DNA from 2 places in the Paenibacillus sp. NMA1017 genome. Region 1 is predicted to be linked to the other one. Evidence: riboswitches for the same ligand, from Rfam matches in the RefSeq annotation. Region 1 holds a riboswitch; the other holds the start of a gene.

Evidence for each region. A riboswitch is a leader RNA that binds a small molecule or an ion and turns the genes downstream of it on or off. The one in region 1 is predicted to bind FMN.
Region 2: it holds a riboswitch for FMN, as region 1 does, so the genes downstream of both, AC5ELV_RS04860 (DMT family transporter) here and ribE (riboflavin synthase) in region 1, are expected to answer to the same signal.

What each region holds. Positions count from the first base shown of each region.
Region 1 is NZ_JBZXYR010000002.1:255,714-265,757, reverse strand. It holds gene AC5ELV_RS06210 (peptidylprolyl isomerase) at 89-523, shown strand; gene AC5ELV_RS06205 (2-oxoacid:acceptor oxidoreductase family protein) at 776-1,789, shown strand; gene AC5ELV_RS06200 (thiamine pyrophosphate-dependent enzyme) at 1,789-4,077, shown strand; gene AC5ELV_RS06195 (IDEAL domain-containing protein) at 4,297-4,764, shown strand; FMN riboswitch at 4,833-5,006, shown strand; gene ribE (riboflavin synthase) at 5,336-5,998, shown strand; gene ribB (3,4-dihydroxy-2-butanone-4-phosphate synthase) at 6,060-6,743, shown strand; gene ribH (6,7-dimethyl-8-ribityllumazine synthase) at 6,774-7,238, shown strand; gene AC5ELV_RS06175 (segregation and condensation protein A) at 7,412-8,206, shown strand; gene scpB (SMC-Scp complex subunit ScpB) at 8,175-8,750, shown strand; gene AC5ELV_RS06165 (DUF2953 domain-containing protein) at 8,955-9,668, shown strand; gene ytfJ (GerW family sporulation protein) at 9,834-10,044, shown strand, end outside.
Region 2 is NZ_JBZXYR010000001.1:1,042,311-1,052,354, reverse strand. It holds gene AC5ELV_RS04865 (methyl-accepting chemotaxis protein) at 1-1,732, opposite strand, end outside; gene AC5ELV_RS04860 (DMT family transporter) at 1,973-2,920, opposite strand; FMN riboswitch at 3,093-3,237, opposite strand; gene AC5ELV_RS04855 (ABC transporter permease) at 3,360-4,055, opposite strand; gene AC5ELV_RS04850 (ABC transporter ATP-binding protein) at 4,048-4,971, opposite strand; gene AC5ELV_RS04845 (sensor histidine kinase) at 5,080-6,024, opposite strand; gene AC5ELV_RS04840 (response regulator transcription factor) at 6,026-6,733, opposite strand; gene AC5ELV_RS04835 (matrixin family metalloprotease) at 7,136-7,423, shown strand; gene AC5ELV_RS04830 (hypothetical protein) at 7,441-8,109, shown strand; gene AC5ELV_RS04825 (DUF6933 domain-containing protein) at 8,691-9,194, shown strand; gene AC5ELV_RS04820 (hypothetical protein) at 9,295-9,603, shown strand; gene AC5ELV_RS04815 (formate--tetrahydrofolate ligase) at 9,816-10,044, shown strand, end outside.

The sequences.
Region 1 (10,044 bases):
CAAGACTTTGCTAAGTGCGGCAATTCATAGTAAACTGGAACTTGATGTTATTTAGTTCTCAAAACAGGTTGAAAAGGAGATACAAACAATGAAAAAAGGTAGAATAGATCTTGAAAACGGCGGTATCGTCGAAATTGACTTTTTCCCAGAAGAAGCTCCAAACACCGTTGCTAACTTTGAAAAGCTGGCAAACAGTGGCTACTACAACGGTTTGAGCTTCCACCGTGTCATTCCGGGCTTTGTTGCTCAAGGTGGTTGTCCAATCGGTAACGGTACAGGCGGTCCTGGTTACACGATTGACTGTGAAACAGCTACGAATACAACAAAGCATGCCAAAGGCGTTCTGTCCATGGCTCATGCAGGCCGCAACACAGGTGGCAGCCAATTCTTTATCTGCTACGCTCCACAACCACATTTAGATGGAGTACATACTGTATTTGGTAAAGTAACCAAAGGTATGGAATTCATTGATGCTGTAAAACAAGGCGACAAAATGAAAGAAGTTAAAGTATTTGACGTGTAATTTTACCGTTAATTACATGATCTTTTTTTAAATAGCGTTGCACCTAAGCCGTTCTGTCTTTGGACAGGGCGGCTTTTGTTGTCTTTTGTTTGACGGTTTATTGATTTTCGCAATCACGTTGGCATTACAGTGCGTAAGATCACATTCGAAAAGTAAGCGTTGTGATAGCCTTTTCATAAGAATGCATTTTCCATTTATTTTATATGAGTATTCAAACTCAGTAAGGATTGGAAAAGAAGGGGGCTTATCACATTGTCTATTTTAACGCGCACAAATCGACTCGGATTTTTTGAAATCCGGCTGGAATCCATTGGTGGACTCGGCGCTAATCTGGCTGGCAAAATGTTGGCCGAAACCGGGGTGCTTGGTCTGGGGCTGAATGCTTCAAATTTTTCGTCCTACGGTTCGGAAAAAAAGGGAACTCCGGTTAAAAGTTTCGTCCGTTTCTGTGAGCCAGAAGTCGATATTCGGGATCACAGTCCGATTGAGCAACCGCATGTGGTAGGCATTTTCCATGAAACATTATACAAAACGGTAAATGTAATCAGCGGACTGCCAGCGGATGGGATTGTAGTGGTTAATTCCACGCGACCAGCAGAAGAAATACGGGCAGATTTGGGACTGGTATCCGGAACATTAGCGGTGGTGGATGCGATGGGCATCGCACTGGAAGAGCGAACCAAACTAAATACGTCCATGCTCGGTGCCTTGTTCCGTGTCTGTGATTTCCTGGACCCGGAAGCGATGAGATCGGTTATACGCAGTACCTTTGAAAAGAAAAATCCACTGTTAGTGGAACCTAATTTGCGTACGTTTAACCGTGGTTATGATGAAATGGAACTGCACGTATATCCTGTTACTGATGACGCGCAGGATCGGGTTTTTGAACGTCCGCAGCCATTGTTGGGATACGAAACGCAATTACTGGGGGGCGTTATTGCAACTCAGGGAAACAGCATAACGAGAGATGTTAGTGGTTCACGTCAGGGGTATGTGCCTGAATATGAAGCTGATAAATGTACCCATTGTGCCAAGTGTGATTCGATTTGCCCGGATTACTGTTTTGTATGGGAAGAGCAAGCAGACAAACGCGGAAGAATGATGCCATTTTTGCAAGGGATTGATTACCAGTATTGCAAAGGATGTCTGAAATGTGTAGATATTTGCCCGTCAGGGGCATTAAGCTCGCGTCGCGAGCAATGGGGATGGGCGGAACAGAATCGAGTTGCCCACCAATTTCCGGCATATGAAGGAGGGCGTGCGTAATGGCAAAACTGGAGGAAGAACTCAAACAGACAGGCGCCGCGCAAGTGACAACGTTCGAATCCGGTAATGAAATGGCAGCTACGGCGGCTGCGCAGATTAATTATCATATGATGGGATATTTCCCGATTACTCCATCTACCGAGGTAGCGCAGTATCTGGATCAGATGAGAACGAGAGGTCAGCATAATATTAAGCTGGTTGCAGCAGACGGAGAACACGGATCGGCAGGGATTTGTTATGGAGCTGCCGCAGCGGGAGCGAGGGTTGTGAACGCCACTAGTTCGCAAGGTTTCCTGTACATGCTGGAGCAGTTACCTGTTCAGTCAGGTACCCGTTTTCCAATGGTTATGAATCTGGTGACACGAGCTGTTAGTGGTCCCCTGGATATTCGCGGGGATCATTCGGACCTGTACTATGGTTTGAATACAGGCTGGGTCATTTTGACGGCAAGTACACCACAGGCTGTGTATGATATGAACATCATGGCACTAAAAATCGCAGAGCATAGCGATGTTCGGTTGCCTGTAATGGTCGCATATGACGGTTTCTATACGTCCCATCAAAAACGTAAAGTGCAATATTTTGCCGATGCTGAGACCGTGCGCGGTTTTGTAGGTCCTAACCCGAACTTAAATTATCCGAATATTACGGATTTTGATCATCCTGTTACCGTGGGCGCGCATATGAACGGCGATGACCTGACGAATAATCATGTTCAGCTGTCCGAAGCACTGAAGCTGTCAGAAGGAGTATATGAGCAGGTAGCAGCAGAATATGCCGCTTTATCAGGTCGGGAATACCCGATTTTAGATTTGTATCAAATGGAGGATGCTGAGGTCGCGGTATTCCTGTTGAATTCGGCGGCTGAATCGGCTAAGGATGTGGCGGATCAACTCCGTGCGCGCGGGATTAAAGCTGGTGTGATACGTCCGAATATCATTCGACCGTTCCCAGCCGCACAACTGCGGGAAGCATTACGTGATGTCAAGGCGCTGCTGGTAGGTGAACGTGCAGATTCGTATGGGGCAGACGGCGGTAATTTAACGCATGAAATTAAGGCAGCCTTGCAGGAAGACCCTCGAAACCGGACACTTGTGTTGAGCCGTATCTTTGGCTTGGGCGGCAAGGATTTTTATGCGGAAGATGCAGAGGCGTTCTTCCAGCTTGCGATTGAGGCAGCAGAGGCCGGACGAGCGGAGAAACCCTTTGATTACTATGGAATAAATCCGGGTTCACCGGACAAGGTGATGCCGCAAGTTATGCAGCCGCCACGTGGTAATGATTACCGTTCGGGCCTGATTCAGGTTACGCCGGACGAGGCGACCGGGAAGCTTAAAGTCAAGGTACCACCTCTGCGGTCGTTGACAACCAAACCACGCCGTCTTACACCAGGTCACGGGGCTTGCCCAGGATGTGGGGCATTGTCTGCGCTGGAACTGTTTTTCAAAGGTATTGAAGGGGATATTGTCGTGCTGTTCCAGACAGGCTGCGTATATGTGACGACGACAGGGTATCCGTATACATCACACAAACAACCGATGATCCACAATCTTTTTCAAAACGGAGCCGCTACACTTTCAGGAGCACTGGAAGCTTACATGGAAATGAAGCGCCGTAATGAAATTGAAATGTCAGACGATCCGACCTTTATCATGATCAGTGGTGACGGTGGGATGGATATTGGTATGGGTTCTGCGATTGGTGCGGCTCTGCGTAATCATAAGCTGATCATGCTGGAATATGATAACGAGGGGTACATGAATACAGGTTCACAGCAATCGTACTCCACTCCGCTCGGTCACATGACCAGTACGTCGGGTGTAGGGAAAATGCAAAAAGGAAAGCAAGGGCACCACAAGGATACCGTGCAAATCATGGCTGCTTGTAACATTCCATATGCTTTTACAGCAGCAGAAAGTCATCCGCAGGATATGCTGCGCAAAGCAGCCAAGGCTCAATGGTATGCGAACAACGTGGGTACGGCCTATGGTAAGATCCTGTGCGCCTGCCCGTTGAATTGGAAATCCGAAGACAGACTGGGTACCAGCATTGTAGGCGCCGCAGTCGAGTCCTGTTTCTTTCCTTTGTACGAAATAGAGCAAGGCAGTACGACGATTACGTACAATCCGGAAGACAAGGGAAAACGGATTCCAGCTGCAGAATGGTTAAAATTAATGGGTAAGACGAAGCATCTACTCAAGGAGGAAGCTACGCTGGCTACCTTTGAGCAGGAGATTGAGCGTCGCTGGACTATCCTGAAAAAGAAACATGAAATTTCGGAGCTATAATTCCGTTTTTTGCATAATCATCGATTAACATTGTTAGCCGCTGTTACTGTGGTGGTTCGATCAAGATTCTTTGTGCTTATTGCGCAAAGAATCTTTTTTGTCGTTTATGGGTTGAAGCATAAAAAAACAGGTAATGATTTCCGATATAGGAGTGGAGGCCTATAAGAGGCACGTTAAAAAGTTTTCTTCTGAATTTTAAGATGCAATGAGGTGCAGGTAATGATTAAGCTGAATACAGTTGAAATAATCGAAATTATAAAGAAGCAGATCCCTAAGGTTATGAACATCAAGCCAGTGGAACTCAAGTTTACGGATGATTTTGGACGGGCATCGCTGGCAGCGACAGAACACAAATTCACGCTGACGAACCAGCATTATTCTGCCAAGGTGATGGATTGCGTGTTAGAAACACAGGTACGCCCCATTTTAATGTGCGAAATTATTTATTTTCTGAAATGCGAGTTTATTGACGGACATGTTGATGTGCGACTGGATTATGAAGCATGTTCTGAGGAAGGGCGGGGACCGGTTGCTTCAGCCATAATTACCTTTGACCATGCAACAGAGTTGGGAGTCGAAGAACTGGCCGATCTGATTGACTTGGCGCTTCATATGAATGATAAAACCTGGTTTGAAGAACTCTCCAGCCAATATGTCAAAACCAAAGCAGGAGTTTCTATTAGATAACTTGCTTTTTTTAGAAGTCGGTGCTAATATACGTAACAAGTTTAATGTTAATTCAATTAAATAAGAGCAAGATCCTTCGGGGCGGGGCGAAATTCCCCACCGGCGGTGATGACATGTCTGTGGATCGTTTTGGTGAGAAGCAGCATGGCTTAGTCCGTGACCCGGATGCTGAATGATCAGCAGAAGGTGGACCTGGTGCAAATCCGGGACCGACAGTATAGTCTGGATGGGAGAAGGATACGAAGCGCATGCATGACGTGACATGTGCCGATTTTTAGCATACCCAATTGTGCGTACGGCTTATTTCGTTGTAGGACAGCATCGGGCGATAGCTTGCTTAAGCTTTCTTTTTGATGGGTGTTCTGAGCGTATTTGGTTGTAACCTCAGTCATGCTTTCTATTGGCAAACCTATGATTTCATGTCGTCTTAAGATGCATATGAACTGCGCTTGTATACTACAAATGTGACTCTCATCACCCCCATGACGGATTGAATCCGAACTGGGGGTTTTTTGCGCTTATAGCTGATGAATTAGGGATAAACTGAAATGTAGTGGAAAGGAGTGAAGGCATGTTTACCGGATTGGTCGAGGAAGTGGGTCGCATTCAAACGATTTCCAAAAGCGGTGAAGCGCTGGTGCTGGGGATTTCGGGTTCCGTGGTGTTGGGCGATTTGAAAATAGGAGATAGTGTCTCAGTGAATGGCGTTTGCCTGACGGCGATACAGATCGGTACGAAAGACTTTAAGGTTGATGTGATGCCGGAAACCTTTCGCAGCAGTAATCTGAAAGAGTTGAGATCCGGCAGCCGAGTCAATCTGGAGCGGGCGATGGCGGCGAGCGGAAGGTTCGGAGGACATATCGTGCAAGGACATGTGGACGGGACGGGAACGATTCGCGGAGTGACATCAGACCAGAATGCAGTTGTGTTCGAAATTGAGCCTAAAAATCAAACATTATTTAAATATATTCTTCTCAAAGGGTCAATCACGATTGATGGTATCAGCCTCACAGTCGCACAGCGTACGGGAGATACCTTTGCCGTATCCATTATTCCCCACACCTTATCCGAAACGGCCTTACAAGCCAAACGTGAGGGAGACACCGTCAATATTGAATGTGACATATTGGGCAAATATGTGGAACAACTTTTAAACTACAGAGGTGCAGCGGCGGAGGGAGTAGAAAAAGCTCCTCTCAGTTTGGACTATTTGGCGAAACACGGCTTTGCCTGATATTGAATGGTAAACCTGTTTAGGAGCATTCGTGGCACAAGACATAAGGGAGGAAAGTGTTATGGATAGAGGTAGCCAAACAAGTGCAATGGCAAACGTCATAGAGCATGGCGAGTTGGAACATGACGAAGAGATTCGCTTGGATTCCATCGAAGAAGCGTTGGAGGACTTGAAAAACGGTAAAGTCGTTATTGTAGTGGATGATGAACAGCGCGAAAATGAAGGCGATTTTATCGCTTTGGCTGAAAAAGCGTCGCCTGAGGTCATTAATTTCATGATTACAGAAGGTCGCGGGTTGGTCTGTGTGCCAATCACACGACAAAGAGCCGAGGCCTTGGAATTGCATCCTATGGTAGAGCAGAATACAGATTTCCACGGTACTGCCTTTACGGTATCGGTAGATCATATGGAGACAACAACGGGGATTTCAGCGGCCGAACGCTCTTTGACTGTACGCGCCTTGGCAGACGAAGCAGTCACAGGAAGTGATTTCCGCAAGCCTGGTCACATGTTCCCGCTGATTGCTCGCGATGGGGGTGTCTTGCAGCGTGCTGGTCACACGGAAGCGGCTGTTGATCTGGCTCGACTCAGTGGCTTCAAGCCTGCTGGGGTCATTTGTGAAATTATAAAGGAAGATGGCTCAATGGCCCGTCTGCCTGATCTGGCAGTGGTCGCCAAGCGACATCAATTGAAGCTGATCAGTATTCAGCATTTGGTGGACTACCGTCGTCGTTTGTCATTGTAAATAATTTAAATTAGGAGAGGTTGATTAATTATGGCACGTTTTCTAGAAGGTAATCTTGTATCGAACGGTTTAAAATATGGTATTGTGGTGGGCAGATTTAATGAGTTTATTACGAGCAAGCTGTTAAGCGGCGCAATTGACGCACTTCAACGACATGGCGCACAGGAAGATGAAATTGATGTAGCCTGGGTTCCGGGTGCATTTGAAATTTCACTGATTGCACAAAAAATGGCCGCAAGCGGCAAATATGATGCCGTAATTACGCTGGGTACGGTCATCCGTGGTTCTACTTCACATTATGATATCGTCTGCAATGAAGTGGCCAAGGGTGTGGCAGCGAGCAGCCTGAAAACGGGAGTACCCGTTATCTTTGGGGTAGTGACCACAGAAAACATTGAACAGGCTATTGAACGAGCAGGTACGAAGGCTGGTAATAAAGGTTGGGATTCTGCACTGGCTGCGATTGAAATGGCCAATCTCGGCAAGCAATTTTAATGATAGGAATAGCTGAATAGAACGGTATAAACTGAAAGGTGAAAAAGGGATTGGATTGTTAAGCAAGGCGATGACGTATATACTACAGAAAGAGGGATTGATAACGTAGAGCATAAGTGCTATAGGGAAAGGTATTGTTGAATGATGATTGGAGTAAGGCAGGGGGAAGCACATTGACAGTCGTAAACTACAAGCTGGAAACATTCGAGGGTCCACTGGATCTACTGTTGCATCTGATTGATAAAGCCGAGATCGACATTCAGGATATCCCGATTAGCGATATTACTGATCAATATATGGCTTTTTTGCACAGTATGCAGGAGCTGGAACTGGACATTACGAGCGAGTTTCTGGTGATGGCGGCGACGCTCTTATCCATTAAGAGTAAATTGTTGCTTCCCAAGCCACCTGTGATGGAATATGACGATTTGGATTTTTATGAGGAAGAGGATTATGATCCACGTGAGGAACTGGTCCGCAAGCTGGTGGAGTATCGAAAATATAAAGGAATTGCTCGCCATCTAAGTGAACGTGAGTGGGAGCGGAGTCTAATTTATGGCAAAGAGCCAGAAGATCTGAGTGCATTCCTGCCCACTGAACCCGTAAATCCGGTGCATGGGCTGCATGCAAGCGATTTGGTCGCTGCCTTTCAGCGTGCATTGCGCAAAGCAGAACGGCGTACGACGGTAACCCGTGTTCATCGGGACGAGATTTCAGTCAAGGACCGTATCCGGCAAGTTATCGGAGCTTTAGAGATGGTGGGGAATGGAGGGCGGCTGCTGTTCTCCAAGCTGATGCATGAGGATATGTATCGGCATGAAGTGGTTGTGACCTTTTTGGCTATCCTTGAACTAATGAAAATGAAACAAATTTTCTGTTATCAGGAGAAGCTTTTCGATGACATTGTAATGGAGTGGAGAGGGGATTTACGGGTTAATGGATTATCTGAAGCTGAAATCAATTATTGAGGGACTGCTATTTCTCGCAGGAGAGGAAGGGTTGTCCACCAAGCAGATCGCCGACATTGTAGAGCAGCAGCAAGAGCTGGTTGAACAGTGCCTTGAAGATATGAAGCAGGACATGGAGCAGGGGGGAAGAGGCCTGCAACTTGTCCGTATTGCGGGTCATTATCAGCTTGCAACTTTATCCGAACATGCACCTTACTTTGAAAAGCTCGCATACTCTCCGGCACGTGCCTCACTGTCTCAAGCTGCTTTGGAGACGCTGGCCATTGTGGCCTACCGCCAGCCCATTACAAGAGTTGAAATCGAAGAGATTCGGGGTGTTAAATCCGAGCGGGCCATACATACACTGGTCAACAAGGAGCTCATTGAAGAGAAAGGTCGAGCTGAAGCCATCGGACGGCCGATATTGTACGGAACAACGAAATCATTTTTGGATTATTTCGGTCTGGGCTCTCTGGCAGATCTACCGCAACCGGAGCTGTTCGAGGATTCGGACAATTTGGAGGAAGAGACTCAATTATTGTTCGAGCGTCTGGAGAGCAGCTAGCCTGCGGCCAATGATCTGGATCTTGAATCCCAATAAAGTTGCTCCAGATCTTGCGGCTCACTTATGTAAAAGTTCAAACAGACAGCCAGTCCCCATATAGTTGGGGGCTGGCTGTTGGTATTTTAAGATGCATGATTTTCCGGCGAACGGTCATACTATTTTTGCCATGATATTCTATAGCAAAAAGGTAGGGAGGACACGCCAGTGTGGAAATGGATCAGTATCGCCATCATCGTCGTTATATTACTTGTGCTGGCTATTCTGTTCTCTCGTATTCGATTGAAGCTGGATATTGCCAAACATGACAATGATGATCGGGCGCATCTAGAGATCAGATTTCTATACGGGATGATTAAAATGAATTACGATGTTCCGGCCATTCTCATAACAGGGTTAAAAAAAGGGCTTCTCTATCGGCTTGATCGCAACAAAAACATACATAAAACGGATGCTTCCGTGGATAGCGGTAATATTGATACAGAAAAAATCAAGCAATTTATACATGATGTACGGGTTTTGCTCAAGGGAACGAAATCCTTCAATCGATGGTTGCGACATACATTGGCACATGTGACGATGTCCAAAATGGAATGGTCTACCAACATTAGTCTTGCTGACGCGGCTTATACAGCTACTTCAACTGGTATTTTGTGGGGATTAAAAACGACCTTGATCGGTTTTGCTTCCAGCTTTGTGCGCATGGATTGTACCCCTAAGCTGTATGTTGTGCCTTATTGGGTGGATCGCTTGCGTTTTACCACCACTTTGAACTGTGAAGCAAACGTATCGCTCGGCTATTTAATGTTCTCCATGCTCATCTTATCTTACCGCATATGGCGCGTTCCGGGTGGACCGGAGGCATGGAAACGGGTTTTTTTCAAAAAACCTGAGGATATTCAAGCTAACAGTGAAAGTTAAACAGTGGAGTGAGGTGAGATCAATCCTTTCTGAACTTTGAGATTCAGTGACCTTCAGATTAAGGCATAACCGAATCGAATGACATACATATTTCCTTGAACCCCTGCGCACAATAGCGAAAGAAAAGGCAGTCTACGCTTGAGATAAGCAGAGGAGGAATAAATCATGTCAGATCACCCGATTCAAGGGCTCATGCAAACCGCAATGGAAAACATCAAAGCCATGGTAGACGTGAATACAATTGTAGGAGACGCAGTGGAAACACCCGATGGTTCCGTTATTTTGCCAATCAGTAAGGTAGGATTTGGTTTCGCTGCCGGGGGAAGTGATTTTAACGTAGACGAAGAGGCACTTCATACGTCCTCGGCTTCCGGTA
Region 2 (10,044 bases), on a different contig from region 1:
GCATGCCTTCACCTACCTGGTTACGAACATTACCGTTCATGGTAGCGGTAGAGCGTTGAATCAAATCGAGCATCTGAGTAATAATCTGACTGATGGAATCCGCGCTTTCCTTGGATTGCTCAGACAGCTTGCGTACCTCTATAGCGACTACGGCAAATCCACGCCCGGCTTCGCCAGCTCTGGAAGCTTCAATAGACGCGTTCAGAGACAACAAATTGGTTTGCTTGGCAATGGCGGCAATAGCCGTATTCATCTGCTTCGCATCGTCCGAGAGCTGGGATAGCTCATCCATTAGGCTAGCCGTTTGGCTTACAGCTTCCAGAATACGGTCCATTTGCGTCCGCACATGGCTGATCATTTGACTGCCTTGGGCTACATCATGCTCGGTTTGTCCTGCTGAATCTACGATGGAGCTTGCCGATTCGGCAATAGTGCTGACACCCTTCGCCATTTCTTCAACGGCATTAGCGGTTTGCTCGGATGCCTCGGCGCTGGTCGCTGCATTTTCTGCGGATTCCATAACCGTTTCCGCTACATGTTGTACGGACTCCGTCGTTTGCTCTGTGCTTTCCTTGATCATCAGAGAAGAGGAAGCAAGTCGGGAGGACGTTTGATTGACCTCGGAAACCATCGTATGCAAGGAATGCGTCATCTGGTCAAAATTCTGTGCCAGTTCGCCGAACTCATCCTTGCTGGATAGATTAACACGTTCGGTCAGATTTCCGTCACGGACGATGCGTGTTCCTGCTTGCAGCTTGCGCAGCGGAATTAAGAACGAGCGGACCATAAGCACAATGATAATCGCAGCGGCAAGTATGGAAATGACAATCACAATCAGGCTTTGCTTCAAAATCGGTTGGGCAGCATCACTGTAATCCTCCAAATCCGATAGTGCGATAATGTTCCAGCCGGTGAGAGAGTCCTGGAGTGTAAAGGCCAGCACGTCCCGATTCATGAATTGAATTTGTGATATGGAAGGAGTATCGTTTTCGGCGGTTTTCGCCACTTCGGGAAGTCCTTCCATGGTGTCTGTTGGTTTTTTGCCTGTATTTTTAAAGGCTGATCCGGCTCCAGCCACAATTTTATGATCAGAATCAACAATAATGAGTCCTCCGCGTTCACCAATCTTAACAGACTGCAGACTTTCACTCATTTTGTCCAGGTTCAAAGCCAGGGCAACAGCTCCTTGACCGTCCTCCAGCGTTTTTGATACATTAACTACTAAATTCCCTGTCGTGACGCTGACAGCTGGAACACTAACGGCTACTTTACCCTTCTCCTGCATCGCGTTTTTGTACCATTTTCTCTCCCTTGGATCATAATCAGCCTCCTTTTTTTTCGGCGTACGAATGTACTGTCCTTCCGCATTGCCGAGGAGTGCAGCATCTAGCTCGGGATGAGCCTTGACGATAACATCCAACTTTTTCTGAAGGGCCTCTTCGTTGGAACCAATGGAATTAGATTCGATTTCAGTGGTAAGAACGTCCACGTCTTTCATAATGGGCGCTACATACTGATTGACATTGCTTCGGATCAGATACAGATTCGTGTATACGGAACCGCCCATTTGCTGACTGAGTTGTGTCGTAGCCCCCTGATAGGAAAAGTACCCGATAAGTACGCTTGGAATCAATAACACAGCCAAAAAAGATATTATTAATCTTGTCCTCATTAAATAAAACTGCTTGAGAAACCTGTTCCACCACGGAACTGTTTGTTTTGTTTTAGTCATAGTTCTTGCTCCTCTGTGTCTGATGATCACTACATTGTTTTATTCGACAGAAACCGACGAATTTTATAGATGTAATCTTTGGGAAACGAGGAATAGTAGCAAATTTTAGACACTTTTTTTGAAAAACGGGTCTAAAGAACTATGTTTTATATGAATACGAATACATAAAAAGCCAAATCGGAGATGCAAAAGCATCTTCACGATTTGGCTTGGATGAGTCATGAAAGGGACATTAAACTGTTAATTTTTTTGCTGACGTGAAATCATAAAGAGCGTAATCCAGATGAGCATAAAACCAGTTAATTGCGCTACAGTAACGATTTGCTGAAATGCGATCCAATTAATCACGACACCCACCATGGGAAAGCTCAATTCTGCCATCGTAGCATAAGACGCTTTGGTCGTACTTAAGCCCTTGTAATACAGCAATAAGCTAAGAAGACCCGGAAGCAATGCCTGCAATAGCAGATTGATAATCACAGCTGCGCCCGCCCATGTACCGGCAGGCATATTCCATGGCGCATGCTCTACAGAGGTGAGGACAATCAGCAGAGGGAGCGCCACCATGAAGCGGAGGGAGGTTACCGTTTCATATTTCATTGAACGAAGCAAGTAACTTCCCATGACTGTCGAGCCGCCCCATAGAACTGCTGCACCGAGTGCAAGCAGACTACCGACCTGGACAAAATCACGAACATGCCCGAAGGGGAGCGACCAACCGAAGGTCAGAAGATACGTCCCGAACAAAGCGACGACAATTAATAATCCAAAATGACGCGGCAACATTTCCTTCAAAATAATACGGGCTAGAACAATAGCGACCAAGGGTTGAAGCTTCTGGAGTAAGAGTACAGCATTCAAATCACCATTGCTAAGTGCCATGGTGAAAATCACGCTGGCCAGAGCCGAGCCGCCCCACGAGACGAATAAAATAGCGAAAACTTGACGAAGCCGTACCGTTTTGAGTTCCTCACGATGCTTCCACAACATCGGTGTCAGAGCGAGGAAGAGCAGCACATGCTCCATTAGTACAATTTGTGTTGAAGTAAATGATTTTAGCAAAATAATACGAAACAGCGGATCAGCGCCCCACAAGGCCGCGCCAATTGCGACCAGCCAAAAACCGCTTTTCATGTGGGAGCTACGATCAAAACCTTTGGATGTTAGTACAGTAGAAGATTGACTCATACTCAATTAGCTCCTTGCGAATACAGGACCGGTGGCACAAAAAACCCCCGTCCATGGCGTAAGCCATGCAAGACGGGGGTTGATCAAATAAACTTGCCGCTTTATGCAAGTTAAACGAAGTTACTGCAAAACCAATAACGCAGCATTCATCCACTTCGCGGCATGTTGATATTTCGATCTTCTTCCATCCGGACTTTACCGTCGGCTTTGGCATCTCACCAAATCAGTCCGTATCCTGTTGCCAGATACAGAGTCGCGGGCTTAGCTCCATGAGCCATACCGCCGGTTGGGAATCTCACCCTACCCCGAAGATCCTTATTCCGTTTTTTAATTTCTCCTATAGGATATACCTGTTTTAGAATGAAGTCCAGTGAAAAATGTGTGTATATCTAACAATGATTTTCATCTATTTTTCGAAAGCGCTTTACTAAGTTACATATTACGAGGTAATATCCTTATACTCAATACGTCGAATCGCTGCATAAGCCACAAACATTCCCAGTAAAGAGAAGCCGATTTGCACGGGGGCAATGGAGCTAAGTGTAGCGCCGTTATTATTGGAGAAAAGCAATGCTACAATCAGGATTGAGGTTACAATGGTGGTGGGTACAGAGTATCTTCGCATTCCCATATACAGCGGAACCAGTCCCATAAAGCTGGCAGCAACGGCATTGATCAGCGTCCGTGCTGATTGTTGACCCAGTATCGAAAGAGTAAGGTTATCCGGTACAATCAAGAAAAACTGGTTGAGCAGATGAATAGCAGCCGTAATGATTATTTCCGAAATAACAATAGACAAGAACGTAAACAGCAGCACAACCAAGAGCTTGGCGATCATCAGCTTTTGACGGTGAATCGGATACATGAACAGGATCGTAATCGATTTGGACTTAAATTCCCCAACGATAAAGCGGCACAGGAGAACGGAGGCAAACACAATAAATGTGCCTCGAACCAGCATGTCCATGAGATCGAGAAGCTGAGTGTACTGTGTAAATTCGGGTATTCCTGTACTTTGGCTGTCCAGCGCGATGATACAGAGCAGCCCAAGAATGCATGCATTGGCGATCAGTGCTGAACGGATATAACCCGCCAGATGAAATTTTTTGAGCTCCAATTGCATCAATTTAAGCATGGAGATCACCTCCGTTTAACAGCCGCAAAAAGTAGTCTTCCAGCGTGCTGCTTTTCTGATGAATGGAATCCACTTCTATATCATTTAAAATGAGCGTCTTCGTAATTTGTTTCTGCGGTACATTTGAATCGTAAATACGTATACTCTGTTCATTGAGCACCCTTATATTATTCAGATTCAGATGATGGGAGAGGACGTAGGTCGCCTTTTTACAATCGTTGGTCGTAAATTCGATGTATTCTGTATTGGTTTCCCGCACCTGCTCCATCGACACTTCCTCAATCAGCCTTCCGTGATTAATCACGCCTACCGTATCCGCAATCTGCTCTATTTCCGCTAAAATATGACTGGACACGAGCAGAGTCATCCCATATTCTTTGCATAGCATGTGGAATAATTGGCGGATTTCCTTGATTCCCACTGGGTCCAGACCATTAATTGGTTCATCCAAAATGAGGAGCTCTGGCTTAGTCGCAATAGCGCGGGCAATCCCGAGACGCTGTTTCATTCCCAGTGAAAAGTCTTTTACCGGCTTGTCACCCGCATTTCGCAAATTCACTAATTCCAGGGCATCCCGAACAGCCTGCTTATTATAATAACCCATGTATTCACAATGAAGTTCCAGATTTTGCTGCGCCGTCAGCCTGTCATAAAAAATCGGGTATTCAATAATCGAACCCATCCGTCCGAGCAGATGATACGACTTTGGCGTTAATTTCTCACCGAATAATTCAATTTCACCCGATGTCGGCTTGAGTAAATTCGTAATCATTTTCATCATCGTTGTCTTGCCCGCCCCGTTAGGGCCGAGAAAGCCATAGGTTTCTCCCTTGCGCACATTCATACTGACTCCCGCTACAATTTCGTTGCCCTTCAGGGCCTTGGTCAACTGATGTGTACGTATTACGTAAGTCATAGGTGTTCTCCCTTCGTATACTGCTGATAATTCAAGGATAAAGGGCGAAATGTTCATTTTTCTTTCGTGATTCTTACAAATTTATTAAGTTGAGCATGTTCAGTACGATTAATAGTTGATTTTCTTCAATGTAAAAGAGAAGACCGTCCGCTCATAAGGTCTACTGGTCAATTGAATTTCTCCGTTCATCGCTTCAACCAGGCGTTTGGCAATCGTAAGGCCCAGTCCACTGCCTTGTACCGCCTTATTGCGGGAGTCCTCCAGTGTGTACATGCGTTCAAAAACTTTATCTTGCTCAGATTCCTGTATGCCTTTTCCACGATCCCATACCTCTATACGCACTGTATCCTGCTGTTCCGATAGAGCCAGACCGAGCGTCCGTCCGTCTGCCCCGTAGCGAATGGCATTCGAGATCAGATTGTTCAGCACCCGCCCAATCGCTCCTTCGTTCCCCAAGGCATGAATGGGGTGCTCCGGGATCTCAATATGCACAGTAAACCCCTGTGCAGTCAGCAGGTCATAAAACTCTAAAATGCTGCGTCTACATAGTTCTCCCACCTCTAGCCGAGTCAACGGAATATCCGTATCATTAGCTTCCAGCTTTGCCAAACTAAAAAAGCTCCCGATCAGCTCAATCGCTTCGCTTGTCTTTTGATGAATTTTGGATAGCAGCTTTATACGTTCTTCCGGCAAAATAGTCGGATCGCCATCCAGCATCTCGGCATATCCAAGCACAACCGTAAGCGGGGTCTTGAGATCGTGGGAAATATTCGAAATCATTTTGCGCATAGCAATTTGGCTACGGTTGTAATCTGCAGACACTCTGAGATTCAAGTCCAGCAGTCGATTAATTTCCGTCATGAGTCGCTGCAGTTCAACGTCACCTGTGACATATAGCAGCTTTTCTGCATGATTCACCGTCACTATTCGCTCTAGTAGGGTTCGGATATCCTTTATTTTACGCTTATAGGCCATACGCTCCCGCCAAAGCCATATGATAACGACTGACATGATGAGGACGATAATCCATTCAGAAATGTTTTGGATGTTCATATCAACCATTCTCCCATTTGTAGCCAATGCCCCATAGTGTTTTAATGTGGACAGGATGAGAGGGATCTTCTTCGATTTTCTCACGCAGGCGGCGAATATGGACGTTAATCACGTTCTCGTCGCCCATATAATCGTCTTTCCAAATAAATCCGTATAATTGTGCTTTTGTAAATACCCGGTTCGGATTGGTTACAAACAGCTTCAAAATATCGGACTCTTTAGCTGTTAGCTGAATTTCGTTTTCATTGCGTATGACTGTAAAATGATCAAAATCAATGCGCAGACTGCCGTAGGTCAAAACTTGTGCTTGCGGATGTTCCTCCTGCTGTTGCTGACGGGCATATGTAGTAGATCTGCGGATCGCGGACCGAATACGAGCCGTCATTTCCAGCATTGAAAAAGGTTTGGCAACATAATCGTCTGCCCCAAAGCCCAATCCAAGCGCTTTATCTACGTCGCTGTCCTTGGCTGACATAATCAGAATCGGCACGGCGCTGTGGGTACGGATCTGGCGGATCACCTCCATACCTTCCACTTTCGGCATCATCAAATCCACCAGTACCAGATCATAGGTATGACGTTCAAAGGCAAGAAGCCCCTCTTCCCCGTCATAGGCAGTGGTTAGGCTGTATCCTTCCTTAGTGAGTGCTTTGAGTAGCATTTCGGCAATGGATAGATCGTCTTCAATAAGTAAAATATGCTGTGGCATAGGTGTGGAACACCCCTAATTTTTAGATTAAGCTCGCGTGACGAACTGTACCTGAATTATATAGAGCAGTGGAGGGGATTTCCATAATAAATATCCATTGAAGTTGAGTGGGGAATGTTCGTAGGAGATTTGAAGGGGCGTTTTTTCCCAACCTCTCTAACATGATGAAAAGTTGAAAAACCTAAGAGAAGCAAGGCGTACAGCCCCATTTTTGTATATAAAAATGTGGTGAGAAGGTTGACTGCGGGTGGGCAAAAAATTCGAAACCCTGGTGGCTGTAATAAAAATAAGCACATTGTTAAAACTGAAAAGCTTGATTCTAATAACCTTTAACTGCAATATGGGATGTATTGGCTTGTCTGAAAAGCGCTTGGTGTGAGTAATATTTTATAAATTTTCGTAATGAATGTCTCCGACTACTACTCTTCTGGGCGAACTAATGATTTGATAAACTTTTTAGTTTCTTATATCTATAGTTCCTATAGCTGGTTCAATACCGCCTTCACCCAAAATTATTCTTCTCAGAAGGCACAATCAGTGGCTGCCCATGAGCTAGGACATGTCTTAGGACTAGATGAAGACTTTAGTAAATGCTTGATGTATCCAACTACACCACAACGCTATGATAATTGGGGAATTTACACTCCACAGCCTAGCGAAGATGTGTTTGGTATTAATGATCTTTATTAATAAGGGAGGTAAGTTAAATGAAGAAATATATTATTACAACAATAGCTGCCGTGGCCATTGTGGGTGTGGTTGGGTATTTAGTAAAAAGTGATGCTCTCCAACCAACAACAAATAATGCACCAATCGTTGCAGACTCAAAACAAGCGACACCGAATAAACCTGAGCCTGAAAAAAACGGAAAAACCAAAGTTATTACAAGCCTAAGCCTAAGTAAATCTTATGATACACTTGATGCTTTGACTAATGCTGTAGATTTGGTTGCACAGGTAAAAATAACAGGTATTCAGGGGACTTTACCAGAGGAGGATTCTACACGGTATAATGCAGAATTGACTGATGTGATTAAAGGAACAGAATCAGAAAAAAATATTGTTATTACCCAATTAGGAATAAAAAAAGACGATATTGTTGAAAAAACAGACAATCCCTACCTTAAGCAAGGCGATGAACTCGTTCTATTTTTGAAAAAGGGCCAAGATCCTAAAATTAATCCAATTTACTTTGTGGCTGGTGAATATCAAGGTAAGTTTGACATTAAAAACGGAAACGTTTATGCGGTCAATCAGGCGTTAAAAGAACAAGCTAGTCTTAATAGTATTGACGCAGAAAACAATCAATATATTGATGGGCAAAAACTAAGTACATTTAAAGAAAATATTAAAAGTATAGTTAGTAGACAAGAATAAAAAACACTATTTAAACCGCAATCCATTTGTGAATAATCAGAAAAGGTCTTGGTCTAAATCGTAAAAAGCTGACTTTTTATCCCGAGAAGTCAGCTTTTTAATACTGATTTTCTTATGATTTTGACTTAGAGCAGTTAATCTGCTGACATGTGACTTAACTCTACTATATTCTTTATTCAGTTAGAATTAACTATTCTTTTTTAGATAAAAGAGAAAACCTTGTAGAGGCAAGACTTTCTCCAAAATTACTATTAATATTCTCTCAAACATGTGCCGTTAAAAGTAATGAAATCAGTCTCAAATATAATTGATTACTCACACTTAGGTGATTGCTTTAACCACCACATGAAATGATCTAAATATTCTCAACCTGAAGGCACTGAAGTAGATTTTTTTCTCCAACCCCAGCGTAAGATGTAATCAAATTACTGGAAATTCACCGCTTTCCTATATTATACTGAAAGAGTTTACAATCCGATGTTTGGAATACGGTGTTATGATATCTGGGACGTGCCTCATGTGAGAGATTAGGTATGTCGAATTACGCTGCGGTACAGGACCGTCAATAAAGGAGAACAACGATGTTTGTTATACGAGGAACACAAAAACTGCTGAAGGAATGGGAGACGGAACCACTTCAAGTTGATATTTATCCGCCTTTGAATAGTTGGCATGCCAGCTTGTTTTTACTTAATCGAAGAAAAAATATAGTGTTTATGCATGATATATCCCGCTTAAGCATCACGCTTTTTGGGATTAAAAAATCGCAGTACAACAACCTGCCAGCTCTTTTTATGCAAGCCTTGAAGGAATTAATGATCAGCGAAGGCTTTGATGAACAGATTGTAAAGGCATACACACAGGAAGGCGAGCAGATGCTGGCTACTACGACGAATAGTCATAGTGTAATGGGAACCTTGGATGAGATTATTTTTATCATGAAAGAACTGGATATGGAGCATGGGTGCGAGCTGGAAAAAAACCAGTGGAATAACCGGATTGTTTTCAAAACAGTCGAATATAAGTACCCTGTTGATGTTTTTAAAGAAATGCTAGAAAAACATTATAAACTAGAAAGTATTTGAGAAATTTATGATTTTACCGAAATTAAGTTCCATTTATTCCCTCTGTCCTATATAATCTAATATAGTTCTAAAAGACTATATAAAGAGAGGTAAGGGGTAAATGAAGATTAAATTAAGAAATAAAACTGGAATGATCAAGGAACGCAAAGTAGGTTTTTCATGGACTACGCTCTTTTTCGGTTTTTTCCCTGCGTTGTTTAGAGGGGATTGGAAGTGGGCAGTTATTATTTTTCTGGTATCGGTCCTTACGAGTGGCGCGTCCAACTTTGTATTTTGCTTCATTTATAACCGCTTACATATTAATGATCTGTTGACCCAAGGCTATGGTCCTGCTACTAAGAAATCCCAAGCTGTCCTGGTTTCTAAGGGATTTATTGCTGAAAATTACGCTGCTAACTTTGCAGGTTAATTTGAGAGCTGTTTGTTAAACGAGACGTATCAAAAGAGCATCCACCAAAGTCCATGCGGACGGGGGATGCTCTTTTTTTATAACTCACATGATAGCAACGCTTGCGATGAAATGAATCATAGCGCAATAAGCGGCACACTTTGGTAAAATAAAACGATACAGGGTTTGGCACCATTGGTCAGACTTACAAAACGGGGGGTACATAACGAAAGATGAAGAGGATTATTGATATAGCCAAAGAAGCAGGAATTGAAGAAGAACATCTGGAGACGTATGGAAAATATAAAGCAAAGCTGAATCCGTCCCTGTGGGAGCAGTTAAAGGATCGCCCGAATGGAAAGCTGGTGCTGGTTACGGCGATGAATCCCACGCCGGCGGGAGAAGGAAAAACGCTGACAACCATCGGGTTGTCACAGGCGCTGAATGCGCTGGGGCATAAAA